DNA from 4 places in the Streptomyces thermocarboxydovorans genome. Region 2 is predicted to be linked to each of the others. Evidence: riboswitches for the same ligand, from Rfam matches in the RefSeq annotation. Region 2 holds a riboswitch; each other region holds the start of a gene.
What was found. Region 2 has a riboswitch for cyclic di-AMP ahead of ABD198_RS27360 (C40 family peptidase). Riboswitches for the same ligand answer to the same signal wherever they lie in the genome.
Positions count from the first base shown of each region.

Region 1: it holds a riboswitch for cyclic di-AMP, as region 2 does, so the genes downstream of both, ABD198_RS28575 (M23 family metallopeptidase) here and ABD198_RS27360 (C40 family peptidase) in region 2, are expected to answer to the same signal.
Region 3: it holds a riboswitch for cyclic di-AMP, as region 2 does, so the genes downstream of both, ABD198_RS06630 (transglycosylase family protein) here and ABD198_RS27360 (C40 family peptidase) in region 2, are expected to answer to the same signal.
Region 4: it holds a riboswitch for cyclic di-AMP, as region 2 does, so the genes downstream of both, ABD198_RS23515 (peptidoglycan DD-metalloendopeptidase family protein) here and ABD198_RS27360 (C40 family peptidase) in region 2, are expected to answer to the same signal.

Region 1 covers NZ_BAAAGU010000090.1:7,307-11,564, forward strand. Annotated here, with positions in the region: gene trmB (tRNA (guanosine(46)-N7)-methyltransferase TrmB) at 1-139, shown strand, start outside; gene ABD198_RS28570 (PrsW family intramembrane metalloprotease) at 220-1,566, shown strand; gene ABD198_RS28575 (M23 family metallopeptidase) at 1,795-2,805, opposite strand; cyclic di-AMP (ydaO/yuaA leader) riboswitch at 2,818-2,974, opposite strand; tRNA gene ABD198_RS28580 (tRNA-Met) at 3,351-3,424, opposite strand; gene ABD198_RS28585 (dihydrofolate reductase family protein) at 3,461-4,258, opposite strand, start outside.
Region 2 covers NZ_BAAAGU010000077.1:13,684-17,941, reverse strand. Annotated here, with positions in the region: gene pcrA (DNA helicase PcrA) at 1-2,477, opposite strand, end outside; cyclic di-AMP (ydaO/yuaA leader) riboswitch at 2,782-2,954, shown strand; gene ABD198_RS27360 (C40 family peptidase) at 2,962-4,134, shown strand.
Region 3 covers NZ_BAAAGU010000010.1:29,357-33,614, forward strand. Annotated here, with positions in the region: gene ABD198_RS06615 (alpha/beta fold hydrolase) at 1-124, shown strand, start outside; gene ABD198_RS06620 (cytochrome P450 family protein) at 345-1,607, shown strand; gene ABD198_RS06625 (transglycosylase family protein) at 1,807-2,802, shown strand; cyclic di-AMP (ydaO/yuaA leader) riboswitch at 3,007-3,176, shown strand; gene ABD198_RS06630 (transglycosylase family protein) at 3,181-3,876, shown strand; gene eno (phosphopyruvate hydratase) at 4,100-4,258, shown strand, end outside.
Region 4 covers NZ_BAAAGU010000054.1:3,042-7,299, reverse strand. Annotated here, with positions in the region: gene ABD198_RS23520 (SGNH/GDSL hydrolase family protein) at 1-187, opposite strand, end outside; gene ABD198_RS23515 (peptidoglycan DD-metalloendopeptidase family protein) at 423-1,346, opposite strand; cyclic di-AMP (ydaO/yuaA leader) riboswitch at 1,349-1,513, opposite strand; gene ABD198_RS23510 (tyrosine-protein phosphatase) at 2,014-2,811, shown strand; gene ABD198_RS23505 (DUF6126 family protein) at 2,857-2,967, opposite strand; gene ABD198_RS23500 (helix-turn-helix domain-containing protein) at 3,009-3,632, opposite strand; gene ABD198_RS23495 (aspartate aminotransferase family protein) at 3,771-4,258, opposite strand, start outside.

The DNA.
Region 1 (4,258 bases), on a different contig from region 2:
GGACGGCGGCTTCGCACCCCGCCCCGACTTCCGTCCCCAGACCCGTTTCGAGACGCAGGGACTGGAGAAGGGGCATGTGGTGAACGACCTGCTGTTCCGTCGCGTACAGCACGAAGACCAGCCCCCCACCGGCGCCTGACCCGCGGCCTCGCGGACCTGCGGGCGGCGCCCCTGCCTCGTTAGGGTCGACGCGTGGCCAGCTCCCCGTATCCGACGCCCGTGAGTCATGCCGCCGGGAGCAGCTCGGCGCGGTCCGCGCACTGGTGGCAGCGGGCCTGGGTGCGCTACGGGGCGCTGAGCACTCTGCTCGCCCTGTCCGGCCTTGTCATCCTGGCCCTGGTCCGGGAGCAGACCGGCACCCAGGGCTTCCTGGTCGGACTGGGCCTCGCGGTGCTGCCGGTGCCGCTGCTCATAGCCGCCTTCCGCTGGCTGGACCGGGTGGAGCCGGGCCCCTGGCGGAATCTGCTGTTCGCGTTCGCCTGGGGGGCCTGCGCGGCGGCGCTGATAGCGATCGTCGCCAACAGCTTCGCCACCAGATGGATAGCGACGGCGACCGCGGACCCGGCCGGGGCGGACACCCTGGGCGCGACCGTGGTGGCGCCGGTCGTCGAGGAGTCCGCGAAGGCGGCCGCCGTGCTGCTGCTGTTCCTGTTCCGCAGACGGGACTTCACCGGGATCCTCGACGGCGTGGTGATAGCGGGCGTCACCGCGACCGGCTTCGCGTTCACCGAGAACATCCTCTACCTCGGCACGGCCTTCGGCGCCGACCAGCTCACCGGCGGCAGCGGCATCCCCTCGGTGACCGCGGCGACGTTCTTCGTCCGCATCGTGATGTCCCCGTTCGCGCACCCGCTGTTCACGGTGCTCACCGGGATCGGGTTCGGCATCTCCGCCCTGTCCACCGAGCGCCAGCGGGTGCGGCGGGTGCTGCTGCCGCTGTCCGGACTGCTCCTCGCGATGGGGATGCACGCGCTGTGGAACGGCTCCTCGGCGCTGGGCGAGTTCGGGTTCCTCGCGGTGTACGCGGCGTTCATGGTGCCGGTGTTCGGGGTGCTGACCTGGCTGGTGGTGTGGACGCGGCAGCGGGAGCTGCACACCGTGCGGGCGGAGCTGCCCGCCTATGTGATCGCCGGCTGGCTGACTCCGGTGGAGCCGTACGCGCTGGGGCTGATGCGGGCCCGGCGCATCGCGCGGCAGTACGCGCGCCGGCACGGCGGGAAGGAGGCGGCGCGGGCGGTCGCCGAGTACCAGGCGTTCGCGACCTCGCTGGCGGTGCTGCGTCACCGCGGGCGGCTCGGGCGGGCGCGCGGTGACTTCGTGCAGCGGGAGGGCGAGCTGCTGCGGGAGCTGTGGCACCGGCGGGCGGCTGCCCGGCCCGCCCTGGAGTACGCGGCCCGCGCGACGGCACCGCCGCCTCCGGTGATGGTCTGGCACCCCGGCCCCGGGGCCCCCGCGTACGGCCACGTCCCCGGGCCTGCGCTCGGCCACGGCTACGGCTCCGGCCCCGCGTACCGCCAGGGTCACGGCTACGAGTACGGCTACAGCGGCAATCCGTACCTCGGGTGAGCCGGGCGCATCCGTGGCTCGGGTGAGCCGGGCACGTCCGTGGCTCGGGTGAGCCGGGCGCATCCGTGGCTCGGGTAAGCCGCGCGTCCGCGGCTCGGGTGAGCCGGGCCGATCCGTGACTCGGGTGAGCACGAACGCCGACCGGCAGCCCTGACGTCGGGGGGGCGCCGTCGGGACTGCCGGGGTTCAGGTGATGGCGGTGCGGCTCAGCGGGCCGTACGGATCAGATCAGGGGTTCAGACCCTTGCTGCGCAGCCAGCTCATGGGGTCGATGCCGGAGGCGGAGCCGCCGGGGTGGACCTCGAGGTGCAGGTGGGCACCGGTGACATTGCCGGTGGCGCCGACGCGGCCGATCACATCGCCGGTGTTGACCTTCTGGCCGACGCTGACGCTGATCGAGGACTGGTGGGCGTACCAGATCTCGGTGCCGTCCTCGAGGGTGAGCACCGTCTTGTAGCCGTAGGAGCCGTCCCAGCCGGCGAAGGTGATCGTGCCGGTGTGGACGGCCTTGAGCAGCGTGCCCGTGGGGGCGGCGAAGTCGAGGCCGGTGTGCTGGCCGGAGGACCAGTAGGCGCCGGCCTGACCGAAGGTGGAGCTGATGGTGTAGGAGGAGGTCGGCAGCGTGTACTGCTTGGCCAGCTCGGCGAGGCGCTCGGCCTCGGCCTTCTTCCTGGCCTCCTCCTCCGCCTTCTTCTTGGCGGCCTCGGCCTTCTCCTTGGCCTCGCGCTCGGCCTTGGCGGCGGCCTCGGCGGCCTCCTTCTCCGCGGCGGCGACGGCCTCGGCGGCGGCCTTGCCGGCGGCCTGGTCCTGCTGCTGTTCGACCTGCGCCATGATCCGGGCGCGCAGGGCCTCACCGGCACCCTGCTCGCTGTCGGTGGTGGCGCCGACGCTGCTGAGCGGGGTGGTGGAGCCCTTCGGGGTTTCCTCGTCGGAGATGAGGGAACCCACGTTGGGGAGGTCGGGCATGGAGATGGCGACCGGCGGCTTGCCGGTCTGGGCGCTGGCCATACCGCCGGCGCCGACGGCGGCTATGACACCGACGCCGAGAACGGTGGAGCTGCGGGCGAGTCCCCCGCCGCGCTGCTTGGTGACGCGATGCCGGCCGCGGACCGGGCGGACGGTCTCCGCCGTGGGGTTCCACTCCTCGAAGGGACCTTCGTCGGCGCGGGTGCCGCCGCCGTAGACGAACGTGTCGCTCGGGGTGAACGGGGCCTCGGGGGCAGGCCGGTTGGACGCCACGTGGGCGCACTCCTTTCCTTCCGTCTCCACCTACCGGGTTAGCTGACGGGTTCGGAGCAGGAAGGTCTCCTACGCGCGTATACGAGCCGTGTCTCCACGGCGGCATACGCCCGATTCACCCCAATGTGTGGTTCCCCGGTTCCCTTGCGGGATTCGGCGCGTGAGCACGGAGCCGACTTCTGTGACGGCTGGGACGACCGCGCTGCGTTATCGAACGTTAATAGACGTGAGCCTCGGATTCCAAGCCGTTCCTCTTGATCGTTAAGGATTTTCGCGCGGACTTAAGCGTCATCGACGGGCGAAAACGGGCGAGTTGACCGCGCATCACGGGGGTGCGAGTTTCTGACGTTGTGTCAGATGTTATGCGGAGCGGCGCGGTTCGATTACATGGAGTGATATCTGCGGGGGAGGTCGGGAAACCTCGATGGAGAAACCGAGGGGGTTGAGGAGGGCCGGCGCCGGACACGAAGGGACCAGGGGCGGCAAGAGGTACGGAGAAACGCCGAGGGCCGGAACCCTTTCGGATTCCGGCCCTCGGCCTTCAGTAGCGGGGACAGGATTTGAACCTGCGACCTCTGGGTTATGAGCCCAGCGAGCTACCGAACTGCTCCACCCCGCGTCGGTACTCACCAGTATACGGCATCCGCGCGGGTGGTCAGAACAAGTGGCTGTTCGGGACCTTCGCGCGCTCCTCGTGCTCGGGCAGGACGAGCACCGTGGCCCCTCCCTGCCTGAGCACACCCGAGCCGTCCGCGCCCGGGACGAAGGTGTCCGGCTCGCGCCAGGCGGTGACCACGCGGCGGACACCGGCCTCCAGGATCAGCCGCGAGCAGGACGCCGGCCGGGACGCCCGGCGGGCGCACGGCTCCAGGCTGGAGTAGACCGTCGCGGTCGCCAGCCGGGGGTCCGTCGGGTCGGTCTTGGCCAGCGCGGCCTCCTCCGCGTGCGCCAGCGGATCGCTGCCCTCCCGCGACCAGCCGCGCGCCAGTTCTGTGCCGTCGGCCGCGACGATCACCGCGCCCACGCTGAACGCCGTCTGCGAGGGAGGGCACTGTGCCGCCAGCTCGCAGGCGAGCGCCAGCCAGTGGTGGTCGGCGGCGACGGGCAGCTCGCCGGTGCCGGGCGCGGTGGGCTCGTAGCGCATCAGGACGACGTCGCCGATCTGCCGGGTCTCGCACAGCCGCAGGCGTCCGCCCTGGTAGGAGCCTGGTCCGAAGAGGCGCGGGGCGTCCGGGTCACCGACGAAGAGCGGGGCCAGCACCAGCTGGAGCTCGTCGGCGAGGCCCTGGGTGAGGAGCTGGGTGTGGATCACCCCGCCGCCCTCGACCATCAGCCGCCGCACACCGCGCTCGTCGTGCAGATGGGTGAGCAGGCGGCGCCAGTCGAGCTCCGTGCCGAGCGGCACCACATCGGTGGCCAGGCCGAGGGAGCGGGCCCGCTCGGCCCCCTTGTC
Region 2 (4,258 bases):
AGCTTCTCCACCGGCGCGTACCGCAGCAGCAGCCGCTTGGGCTTGGCGTCCCCGAAGTCGATGGTCGCCTCGGCGTTCGCGCCCGTGCCCTTCACCGCGACCACGGTGCCCAGACCGAACTGATCGTGCGTCACCCGGTCCCCGACCGCCAGCGACACCACCGGCCGGTCCGCGGTGCGGCGGGTGGCGAAGCCCGAGGCGCCCGAGGCCGAGGAGCGGGAGCGGGACGACGACAGCGACGCCGCCACCCCCGAGACCGCCCCGGAAGCCTTCGGTGTGCTCGCGCCCGTCCGCTTCCACTCGACGTACGCGGCCGGGATCTCCTCCAGGAACCGCGAGGGCGGGTTGTAGGAGGGCTGGCCCCAGGCGCTGCGCAGGGTCGACCGGGTGAGGTAGAGCCGCTCGCGGGCACGGGTGATGCCGACGTACGCCAGGCGGCGCTCCTCCTCCAGCTCCTTGGTGTCGCCGAGGGCACGCATGTGCGGGAAGACGCCGTCCTCCATGCCGGTGAGGAAGACGACCGGGAACTCCAGGCCCTTGGCGGTGTGCAGCGTCATCAGCGTGATGACGCCGGAGCCCTCCTCGTCCTCCTCGGGGATCTGGTCGGAGTCCGCGACCAGCGCGACCTGCTCCAGGAAGTCGGCCAGCGTCCCGGCCTCCCCCTCGCCGCGCTCCTGCTCGAACTCCAGGGCGACGGCGGCGAGTTCCTGGAGGTTCTCGATGCGCGTCTCGTCCTGCGGGTCGGTGGAGGCCTGCAGCTCGGCCAGGTAGCCGGTGCGTTCCAGCACCGCCTCCAGCACGGTCGCCGGTCCGGCGCCGGACTCGACGATGGTGCGCAGCTCCTCCATCAGCGTGTTGAACCGCTTGACGGCGTTGACCGAGCGCGCTGCCATGCCGTACGCCTCGTCGACGCGCTTCAGCGCCTGCGGGAAGCTGATCTTCTCCCGCTGGGCCAGGGCGTCGATCATCGCCTCCGCGCGTTCACCGATGCCCCGCTTGGGCACGTTGAGGATGCGGCGCAGCGGCACCGAGTCCTCGGGGTTGGCGAGCACCCGCAGGTAGGCGAGGACGTCCCTGACCTCCTTGCGCTCGTAGAAGCGGACCCCGCCGACGACCTTGTAGGGCAGGCCGACGCGGATGAAGACCTCTTCGAAGACACGGGACTGGGCGTTGGTGCGGTAGAACACGGCGACATCGCCGGCCTTGGCCTCACCCGCGTCGACCAGGCGGTCTATCTCGTCGGCGACGAACTGGGCCTCGTCGTGCTCGGTGTCCGCGACGTAGCCGGTGATCGGGCAGCCGGCTCCGGCGTTGGTCCACAGGTTCTTGGGGCGGCGGGACTCGTTGCGCTCGATGACCGCGTTGGCGGCGCTGAGGATCGTCTGGGTGGAGCGGTAGTTCTGCTCCAGCAGGATGGTCGTCGCGTCCGGGTAGTCCTCCTCGAACTGGAGGATGTTGCGGATCGTCGCGCCGCGGAAAGCGTAGATCGACTGGTCGGCGTCGCCCACCACGCACAGCTCGGCGGGCGGGATCTCGGCCTCGGGCGGCACGTCCACGGGGTGCTCGGTGGGGCCGACCAGCTCGCGCACCAGGGCGTACTGGGCGTGGTTGGTGTCCTGGTACTCGTCGACCAGGACGTGGCGGAAGCGGCGGCGGTAGTGCTCGGCGACGTCCGGGAAGGCGCGGAGCAGATTGACCGTCGTCATGATCAGGTCGTCGAAGTCGAGGGCGTTGGCCTCGCGCAGCCGCGACTGGTAGAGGGCGTAGGCCTGGGCGAGCGTCTTCTCGAAGCCGTCGGAGGCCTGGGCGGCGAAGTCCTCCTCGTCGATCAGCTCGTTCTTCAGATTGCTGATCTTGGCGCTGAAGGACTTCGGCGGGTAGCGCTTGGGGTCCAGCTCGAGGTCACGGCAGACCAGCGCCATCAGCCGCTTGGAGTCGGCGGCGTCGTAGATCGAGAACGACGAGGTGAAGCCGAGCTTCTTCGACTCGCGGCGCAGGATGCGCACACAGGCGCTGTGGAAGGTCATCACCCACATCGCGTTGGCGCGCGGGCCGACGAGCTGCTCGACGCGCTCCTTCATCTCGCCGGCGGCCTTGTTGGTGAAGGTGATCGCCAGGATCTGCCCCGGATGCACGTTCCGCTCGGCGAGCAGATAGGCGATGCGGTGGGTGAGCACGCGGGTCTTGCCGGAGCCGGCACCGGCCACGATGAGCAGGGGTGAGCCGGAGTGGACGACGGCGGCGCGCTGGTTGTCGTTGAGCCCCTCCAGGAGCGCGGCGGAGTCGGTCACCGGGCGGGGGGCGCCGTCGCGGTAGTACTCCTCGCGCTCCGGCGGCACGTCGAACTTCCCGCCGAACAGATCGTCCGGGAGCGGCTCCGGTACGTGATCGTCCTCGGGTGGTGGCGGCGGCTCGTCCGCGGGGCCCGGCTGGGCCTGGAGGTTCGCCAGGAAGCTGTCGTCAAAGAGGCTGCTCATCGCTCTCCGAGTCTAGGGCGCACCGCCGACAGCCCGGGTCCGCCCCGGAACATCCGCACATTCCCGGCGGACGCCCGCCCCGCCCTTCCCGGCTCGTCCCGGCCCTTCCCGGCCCTTCCCGGCGGGCGGATTCCGGCCGCCGGCCCGGACACCGTCGAGCACCGGCCGGGCACCCTGCGTCACCCGGGCACCAAGGTCACGAAAATGTATCGGGCATATCGCCCACCAACCTTCACAGGGGCCACACCAGTTGGCTACCGTGCCGACGGGCCGTACGACCCCCACCGGCGAACCTCGCCGGACCGCACGGCCTCCGCCGAGTCCGGCACTGCCGCCCCATGGCACCCGGAGCCGGGGACCCAACCGAGACCTGGGGTGAATCGGCTCACTCCCGCGCGGAGCAGCCGTAGGGCAACCCTTCCAAGCACCCGCCCGAACCCGACAGCTAACCCGGTAGGCGGACCATTGGAAGGAGTCGCCTCCCTTGGCGTCGCATCGCAAGTCGCGCACCCCCGGACCACGCGTGGCAGGCATACGCACCCCCGCCCTCGCCACGGCTGCCCTCACCTCCGTGGCCCTGCTGGGCCAGACCGCCAACGCCGCCCCGACGGACGACAAGCCGAGTCTCGAAGAGGTCGAGAAGAAGGTCGGCGACCTGTACCGCCAGGCGGAGTCGGCGACCGAGAAGTACAACGCGGCCAAGGAGAAGACCGCGAAGCAGCGCAAGCGCGTCGACTCCCTCCTCGACGACGTCGCCCAGCGCACCCAGAAGCTCAACGAGGCGCGGGAGCAGCTCGGTTCCTACGCCGCCGCCCAGTACCGCACCGGTGCGGGCGTGTCGAACACCGCGACCTTCCTGCTCGCGGACTCGCCGCAGGAGGTCTTCGACCAGCAGCATCTGATGGGCCGGATGACCGGCCGCCAGAAGGAAGCGGTCGACGACTACGTCGAGCAGCAGTCCGCGACGATGAAGAAGCGGAAGGAGGCCACCGAGAGCCTCCAGACGCTCACCGAGTCGCAGAACGACCTGAAGGCCGCCAAGGCGAAGGTCCAGAAGAAGCTGGCCGAGGCGCGCGAGCTGCTGTCGAAGCTGACCGCCGAGGAGAAGGCGCGGCTCGCGGCGATCGAGAAGAAGAAGCAGGAGGAGGCCGCCCGCAAGGCCGCCGAGCTGGCCCGGCAGCAGGAGGAGCAGCGCAAGGCCCAGGAGGCGGCACAGCGAGAGGCGGCTCAGCAGGAGAGCGGCTCGTCCGGCTCCTCCTCGGGCACGACGACTCCGCCCGCGACGGACTCGTCGTACGCCACCAAGGCCGCGAAGGCCATCGCCTTCGCCCGCTCCCAGATCGGCAAGCCGTATGTGTGGGGCGCGACCGGTCCGGGCTCCTACGACTGCTCGGGTCTGACCCAGGCCGCCTGGAAGGCCGCCGGGGTCACCCTCCCGCGCACCACCTACGACCAGGTCGACGCCGGCACGACGGTCCCGCTGTCCCAGGCGCAGCCCGGTGACCTCGTCTTCTTCTACGACGACGTCACCCATGTGGGCATCTACATCGGCAACGGCATGATGATCCACGCGCCGAAGCCGGGCACCTATGTGCGCGAGGAGTCGATCTACTACGACGGCGAGTCCTCGATCCACAGCGTGGTCCGGCCCGCCTGACGGACAAGGGCCCGCCCCACGGCCAAGGGCCCGCCTGACGGACAAGGCACGGTCCGCCCCGGCTGACCGACGAAGCGGGGTCCGCCCCGCCGGCGGCCTGGGCGTGCGGCGGGCGCACCCGAAC
Region 3 (4,258 bases), on a different contig from region 2:
CCAGAAGAAGCTGACCCCGCGCGCCGAGGTCGTGGTGGTCGAGGGAGCCGCGCACTCGGTGCAGAGCAGGGCGGCGAGCGACGAGGGCCGCGAGGCGGTGTACGACTTCCTTCTCCGCCGCTGATTCCCTGCTCGCACACGGCTTCCTCATCCGTGCACGGCCGGGGCCCGGTACACCGCCGCGGGCCCCGGCCGTGCACGCATGCGGCCCGCCTGCACGCATGCCGCTGCGGACGGAACGCCGCTGCGGACGCGGCCCCCGGCACACGCCCGCGGGCATACGACCACAGGCCCCGATATACGGTCGGAAGGTGACCGACCAGCACCCGACCGACCAGCACGACATGCCGCAGCCGCCGCCCGCCCCCGAGCTCTTCACCTGGGAGTTCGCCACCGATCCCTACCCGGCCTACGCCTGGCTGCGCGAGCACGCCCCCGTGCACAGGACCCGCCTGCCGAGCGGAGTCGAGGCCTGGCTGGTCACCCGCTACGCCGACGCCAAGCAGACCCTCGCCGACAACCGCCTGTCCAAGAACCCGGCGCATCACGACGAGCCGGAGCACGCCAAGGGCAAGACGGGCATCCCCGGCGAGCGCAAGGCGGAGCTGATGACGCATCTGCTGAACATCGACCCGCCGGACCACACCCGGCTGCGCCGGCTGGTCAGCAAGGCCTTCACCCCGCGCCGGGTCGCCGAGTTCGCGCCCAGGGTGCAGGAGCTGACCGACACCCTCATCGACCGGTTCGCCGCTCGGGGGTCGGCCGACCTCATCCACGAGTTCGCCTTCCCGCTGCCCATCTACGCCATCTGCGACATGCTCGGCGTGCCCCGCGAGGACCAGGACGACTTCCGGGACTGGGCGGGCATGATGATCCGTCACCAGGGCGGCCCGCGCGGTGGAGTGGCCCGCTCGGTGAAGAAGATGCGCGGCTATCTCGCCGACCTCATCCACCGCAAGCGCGCGGCCCTGCCCGACCGGCCGGCACCCGGCGAGGACCTGATCTCCGGTCTGATCCGGGCCTCCGACCACGGCGAGCACCTCACCGAGAACGAGGCCGCCGCGATGGCGTTCATCCTGCTGTTCGCCGGTTTCGAGACCACCGTCAACCTCATCGGCAACGGCACCTACGCCCTGCTCACCCACCCCGAGCAGCGGGCCCGGCTGCAGCGGTCCCTGGCCGCGGGGGAGCGGGAGCTGCTGACCACCGGGGTGGAGGAACTGCTGCGCTACGACGGCCCGGTGGAGATCGCCACCTGGCGGTTCGCCACCGAGCCGGTCGTCATCGGCGGACAGCGGATCGAGGCCGGGGACCCCGTGCTGGTCGTCCTCGCCGCGGCGGACCGGGACCCGGAGCGGTTCGCCGACCCGGATGTGCTCGACCTCGGCCGGCGCGACAACCAGCATCTGGGGTACGGCCACGGCATCCACTACTGCCTGGGCGCGCCGCTGGCCCGGCTGGAGGGGCAGACCGCGCTCGGCACCTTGCTGACCCGGCTGCCGGATCTGCGCCTTGCGGTCGAACCGGACGAACTGCGCTGGCGCGGCGGGCTCATCATGCGCGGACTGCGCACACTGCCCGTGGAATTCACCCCTTTGCGGACCTGACTTCCCAAAACGGACCGCGCTTTGGGTACCCCGTCCGGCCAGCGCAAACATGACACACGTTCAACTATGTGATCTTCACGTGATCTGCGCGGCATGAACTTGTGACAACTGATCGTCTGCCGATACGTTCACCTGTCAACGCGACGTCCAATTCCGGTTCGCCGCGCTGGTCACTGCTGTCCGTCTGAAAGGTCTCCGCATGCTCTCCGGGAACGGTCGTCACCGTCGCCCCCGCCAGGCTCCGGCTCTCCTTGTCGCGGCCGGAGTGACCGGATCCGCCATCGCCATTCCGCTTCTGGGGGCGAGCGGCGCCAGCGCGGCCGACGGGGAGACCTGGGACCAGGTCGCGGAGTGCGAGTCCGGCGGCTCCTGGAGCCAGAACACCGGCAACGGCTACTACGGCGGTCTGCAGCTGACCCAGGACGACTGGGAGAACTACGGCGGACTGGAGTACGCGCCCAGCGCCGACCAGGCCAGCCGGAACCAGCAGATAGCGGTCGCGGAACGCATACTCGCCGACCAGGGTGTCGGCGCCTGGCGCGCCTGCGGCCTGCTCGCGGGGCTGGAGCAGGGCTCGGGGGCCGAGGGGATTGACACGGGCACGGGCTCGCAGTCTCCGTCCTCCACGGACACGCCGGAAAGCAGCGAATCTACCGATGAGTCCGGCTCATCGGATTCCGTTGATCCGTCCGTCTCTTCGTCTGCATCGCCCTCCGCCACGGAGGGCGGGGCCAGTGGAGACGGCGCGGAGGGCTCCACGGGCTCGGCCGATGCGAATGAATCGCCCGAGTCCGACAAGTCCACCGATGTCGACTCCGAGTCCTCGGCCGTCGAAACAACCGGAAACAGTAACGAGTCGGACAAGTCCGGCCAGAGCACCGGCTCTTCCGCGCTGATCGACACCGGTGCCTCCACGGGGACCGGCCGGCACCGCGGCCCCAGCGCCGAGGAGAAGGAAGAGGACCTCGCGTCCGGGTCGTCCGGCCGGCATGCCGCGCACCCCTCGGACGACGCCTCCGACGGCTCCTACACCGTCCGCCGCGGGGACAGCCTGTGGTCCATCGCCGACTCCCTTGAGGTGGACGGCGGTTGGCGTGCGCTGTACGAGCGTAACGAGCAGGTCGTCGGTGACGACCCGGACCTCATCCTGCCCGGTCAGACGCTTGAGGTCGCAGAGGGCGCGAGCGGGAAGTGACGGGCGAAAAGCCGCGGATCGGACGGTAGTTGACGTCATGATTCGAGCTGAATGCCCGATATAAAAGCGGTGAGAGATAGGTCTCAGAAGCCCTGATCGTCTTTGAAAATCGGCCGAACGGGTGTCTACGGTCGTGACCGCTCGCCATCGCGGGCCCCGGCTGCCGCCACGCCGAATCCTGCCAGTGGCACCCGGGAACAGTCGTCGCGTCATGCGCCGTAGGCAGGAGCGGGGGACCCAAGGTAAGTGCCGTTTCCGGTGCCTGGCACCGGAGTGCGGCTTGGGGTGAAGCCGCGTCCCGTGCGGGACGTGGCCGGGCAACTCAACCGGCCCGAACCCGACAGCTCACCTCGCAGGCGTCGGTGAGGGGATCCATCCATGCTGTTTTCCGGCAAGGGCAAGCACCGTCGTCCGAACAAGGCCACCCGCGCCATCGCCATCGCCGGTGTCACCGGCGCCGCCGTCGCCGCCCCGCTGATGGCGGCCGGCTCGGCCTCCGCCGCCACCGCCTCCGAGTGGGACGCCGTCGCCCAGTGCGAGTCCGGCGGCAACTGGTCCATCAACACCGGCAACGGCTACTACGGCGGTCTGCAGTTCTCCGCCTCCACCTGGGCCGCCTACGGCGGCACCAAGTACGCCGCCACCGCCGACAAGGCCACCAAGGCGCAGCAGATCGAGATCGCCGAGAAGGTGCTCGCGGGCCAGGGCAAGGGTGCCTGGCCGGTCTGCGGCAAGAACCTGTCCAGCACCCCCTACAACGGTGCCGCCGCCGAGGCCCCCAAGGCCGGCGCCTCCGCCGAGCGCTCCACCGAGCAGAAGGCGACCCGCTCCACCGAGCGTCCGGCGCCGAAGGCCGAGAAGAAGGCCGAGGCCAAGAAGACCGTCACCACCCCGGCCGGCGACAAGGTCGAGAAGGGCGACGGCGAGTACAAGGTCGTCAAGGGCGACACCCTCAGCTCCATCGCCGCCGAGCACGGCGTCAAGGGCGGCTGGCAGAAGCTCTTCGAGCTGAACGACGACATCATCGAGGACGCCGACCTCATCTTCCCGGGCCAGCAGCTGCACCTGAAGTAAGCAGCGGCCCCGCGGTCCGCCCGCTCCGGTGCGTGTTCCCCCGTGCGCACCGGGGCGGGCTTTTTCATGGAACCATGTTTGTTCCGTTCGGAAACAATCTATGCTCGGTTCCGTCCCACGGGATGGGCGACCGGATGGCCGATCGCCCGGAGCCGGTTAGGCTCGGTCTCGCAGCGCCACCACGGCCCTGCACACTCGCGTCACATCCAAGAAGGAGATGCTCGTGCCGTCCATCGACGTCGTCGTAGCCCGGGAAATCCTGGACTCCCGAGGCAATCCCACGGTCGAGGTCGAGGTCGGCCTCGACGACGGCAGCACCGGTCGTGCCGCCGTCCCGTCCGGCGCCTCCACGGGCGCCTTCGAGGCCATCGAGCTTCGCGAC
Region 4 (4,258 bases), on a different contig from region 2:
CCGCGACGATCTGGTCGAGCAGTTTCCCGCGCACGGCGAGGTTCGTGTACTGGAAGTCGCCTTCGGGCCTGCGGTCGGCGAGGAGCACGGCGAGCCGGTCGGCCCAGCCGACGAACGCCCCGTCGGGGCCTGGGTCCCCGACGCCCTCGGTGAAGCTGTCCCCCACCGCCACGTACGACCCGATCACTGCTGCGCTGTCACTCTTCGAATCGTCTGCCACAGCCCCTCATGATTCACCTTCGAATGTGACCTACGCGACCGTAGGCAGAGCTTGACGGGCGGTGAGATAAGCCACTCTCAAAGAATCCGCCAACCCCGGAATACGGGGCGGGTGTGCTCCGCGCAACACCGAAGGCCGGACCCGGGGATCGGGGTCCGGCCTTCGGCGGCGTGTCAGGGAGATGCAGCGGTTGCCGCGGGCGTCAGATGGCGACGCCCTTCGAGCGCAGGTAGGAGATCGGGTCCACGTCGGAGCCGTAGTCCGGCGTGGTGCGGATCTCGAAGTGCAGGTGCGGGCCGGTCACGTTGCCGGTCGCACCGGAGAGGCCGACCTGCTGCCCGGCGCTCACCGTCTGGCCGGCCGAGACGGACAGCGAGGACAGGTGGGCGTACTGGGCGTAGTAGCCGTCGTTGAGCTTGATGACGACCTGGTTGCCGTAGGCGCCGCCCCAGCCGGCGGAGACCACGGTGCCGGAGCCGACGGCCTTCAGGGAGGTGCCGGTCGGGACGCTGAAGTCGACACCGGTGTGGTAACCGCTGGACCACATGCTGCCGGCCACCTTGTAGGCGGTGCCGATGCCGCCGCCGGGCACCGGCGAGGTGAAGCCGGAGGTGGTGGCGGCCTGCTGGGCGCCGGTCGCCTTGGGGGCGGACTGCTCCGGGGCCTTCTCGGCCTTGGGCTTCGCGGCCGGCTTGGACTCCGGCTTGGCGGCGGCCGGGTCGGCGGCGGTGGACTTCTCCGGCGCGCTCTCGGCGGCCTTGCCGTCGATGGTGAGCTTCAGACCCGGGTGGATGAGCGACGGGTCGTCACCGACGGCCTCGCGGTTGTCGGCGTACAGCTTCTTCCAGCCGCCCTCGACGCCCTCCTTCTCGGCGATCTTGACGAGGTAGTCGCCGGCCTTCACGATGTACGTGCGGGCCTCGCCGCCCTGGTCGCCGTCGGCCTTCTGGCCGGCGACGGAAAGGGTCTGGACGGTCTTTTCCGGGGCCACCTGCGCGGTGGCGGCGTTGGCTCCGGTGGCGCCGAGAAGCGGCAGCGCGAGTGCGGCGCCACCGGTACCGGCGACGGCGATGGATCGGGTGAAACTAAGCGTCCTGGGACGACGGTGCTTACCCTTCGCGGGCATGACGAATTCCTCTCCGGCGCCTGCGAGGTGAGCTGTCGGGTTCGGGCTGGAGATGCCCGGCCGCGCCTCAACGCGACTTAACCCCAAGCCTGTTCCGGAGACCGGTCCAGGCAGTCTTACCTGTGGGTCCCCCGCTCCTGCCGAACACGGGTCAGTGGTCTGTGCGGGCCCCGGACGGCGGCAGGATTAGGCGTCCGTCCGGATCGGTGTGGAACGTAAGCGAGCAAGACGCAATGGGACAAGCACGAGGTTCCCTGCGAAGCCGTTTTTCCGTGATCCACAGGCACAAATGCGGTCACCGAGCGTCGCACCGGGATCCGCGCGGGCCGCGAATTCCCTTGTAAAGCTCGTGAATTACGTGAACATGGCGACAACGCATCGTCACGAATATGACGATGCTCACGCACCCCATTCCCATCTCCCTTTCTTTCGGGGCACGTTATGGCGAAATTGTCTAAACGGACAGAACGGCTTAAGAGGTGATTTGGCCGCCGTGTCGCCGGCGTCGCGACAGGGCATGCGAAGCTCACCCGCCCGGCCAGACATATCAGGGCATATCGCCCATATCGACGGGGTAGCTCGTTCTCGTTGCCCAGGGCAGCCATGTCGTATCGTCGACAGAACCCGCCGCCGAGCCGCGCGGCGGCGCAGAGTGGGAGGAGCCCCCGTGACGCAGCACATCCCGTCGACCGAGCCCGAGCTGGCCGGAGTACGCAACTTCCGCGACGTGGGTGGCCTGCCGACCGTGGACGGACGACGGGTGCGGCACGGTGTGCTGTTCCGCAGCGGTCATCTGGCGCACGCGACGGCCGAGGACGCGGCCTTCCTCTCCTCCCTGGGGTTGCACACGATCTTCGACTTCCGCAACGCGGCCGACCAGAAGCTGGAGGGGCCGGACGTCGAGCTGCCGGGCGTGCGCAATGTGAACCTGCCGCTGAGCGACCCGGCCGACGGCGCCGAGTTCTGGAAGATGGTCCGCGACGGGGACCTGGAGCAGCTGCGCGAGATCCTCGACGACGGCAAGGGCGCGGCCCGGATGATCCACTCCTACCGGACCATGATCGTCACGCGCACCGCCGAGCACTCCCGGGTGCTGCACTCGCTCGCCGAGGACAGCGTCCCCGCGCTGATGCACTGCGCGGCGGGCAAGGACCGCGCGGGCCTGTCGGTGGCGGTGACGCTGCTCGCGCTGGGCGTCGAGCGGGACGCGATCTACGAGGACTATCTGAAGTCCAACGCCAAGCACCGGCGCTACAAGGTGCGCCGCAGCAGCGACGCCCCGGCGGCCCACTCGCCCGAGGTGATGGAGCTGCTCAGCCCCCTGTTCGACGCCCGCGCCGAGTACCTGTCGGCCGCCCTGGAGACCATCGACGAGACCTGGGGCGGCGTCGACGCCTACCTGGAGCAGGGGCTGTCGTTCAGCCCCGAGCACCGGGAGCGGCTGCGCGAGCGCCTGCTGGACTGAGCGCCGCCCGCCACCCGGCGCACGTGCCGTCGGCCCCGGCGCCCGCTACTTGGCGCCCACCTCGAACAGCAGGTAGATGAAGGCCGCGAAGACATGCCCCACCGCGATGTAGATGAACAGCCTCACCCACAGCGCGCGCGGGAACCTCTCCTCCATGTCCTTGGTGTTCCGGCCTGCGTCCTTCGTGTTCTTGTCGGTCACGGTGCCTCTTCACGTGTCGGGCCCAGGCACAGTGCGGCCGTGGGGCTCTGCAGCAGGGTGTGGACGAACAGCAGCTCGAGCCCGTCGGGGTCCTCGGCCGCGATCCGGTGCGGGGTGAGCGAGTCGAAGTGGGCGCTGTCGCCCGGCGCCAGCCGGTGCAGCCCGTCCCCGAGGCGCAGCCGCAGCCGCCCCTTGAGGACGTACAGCCACTCCTCGCCGGGGTGGACGCGCACGATGTCGCCCTGGGAGCCGTACGGCACCCGCACCCGCAGCGCCTGCATGCCGCGCCCGGGGGCACCGGCCTGCCAGTACGTCCAGCCGCCGGCGGCGGTGGGCTCCATGTGGGCGGCGCGGATCACAGCGTCCCGGCCGGCGGCCGTCTCGCCGAGCAGCTCGGAGACCGTCGTACCGTAGATGCGGGCCAGCGAAAGCAGCACCGGCAGCGAGGGCTGGCGCTGCCCGGTCTCCAGCCGGGACAGATGCGCGGGCGACAGACCCGCCTCACGGGCCGCGGCCTCCAGCGTCAGCGAGGCGCGGCGCCGCAGCGCCCGGAGCTGGGGCGCGACCGCGGGAAAGGCAGCGGCCGGTCCGGCCGGCCGCCCCGTCTCGGGGGAGCTCATGGCTCCATTCAGCCGGAGGTTTGCCCGTGGGGCAAATCTTTTGCCTCACAGGCAAAGCCCCTGGAGTCCGACCCGACCCCGGCGCCCGCCTCACCTCCGCGCGACGGACCGCGCCTCACCTCCGCGCGGCGGACCGCCTCACCTCTGCGCGACCGCCTGCTTCACCAGCGTCTTGCCGAAGTCCCACATCAGGCCGCCGCCGTCGTGCGCGTCGTCCATCACCGCGGTGAACGCCGCCATGAACCGGTCCACCTCGCGCTCGCCGATGATCAGCGGCGGGATCAGCTTGATCACCTCCATGTGGTCCCCGGAGACCTGGGTGAGGATCCGGTGCCGCTGCAGCAGCGGGACGACGACCATCTGGGCGAAGAGCCCCTTGCGCGCGGCCTGGAGCATGGTCCAGCGTCCGCGCAGCTTCAGCGAGCGGGGCCGGCCGAACTCGATGCCGATCATCAGGCCCCGGCCCCGCACATCGGCGAGCAGCTCGTACTTGTCCTTCAGCGCCGTCAGCCGGTTCTTCAGCAGCTCGCCGGTGGCCCGGACGCCCGCGACGATCTGCTCGTTCTCCATGACCGACAGCACCGCGAGGCCCGCCGCCATGGCCTGGGCGTTGGCCCCGAAGCTGG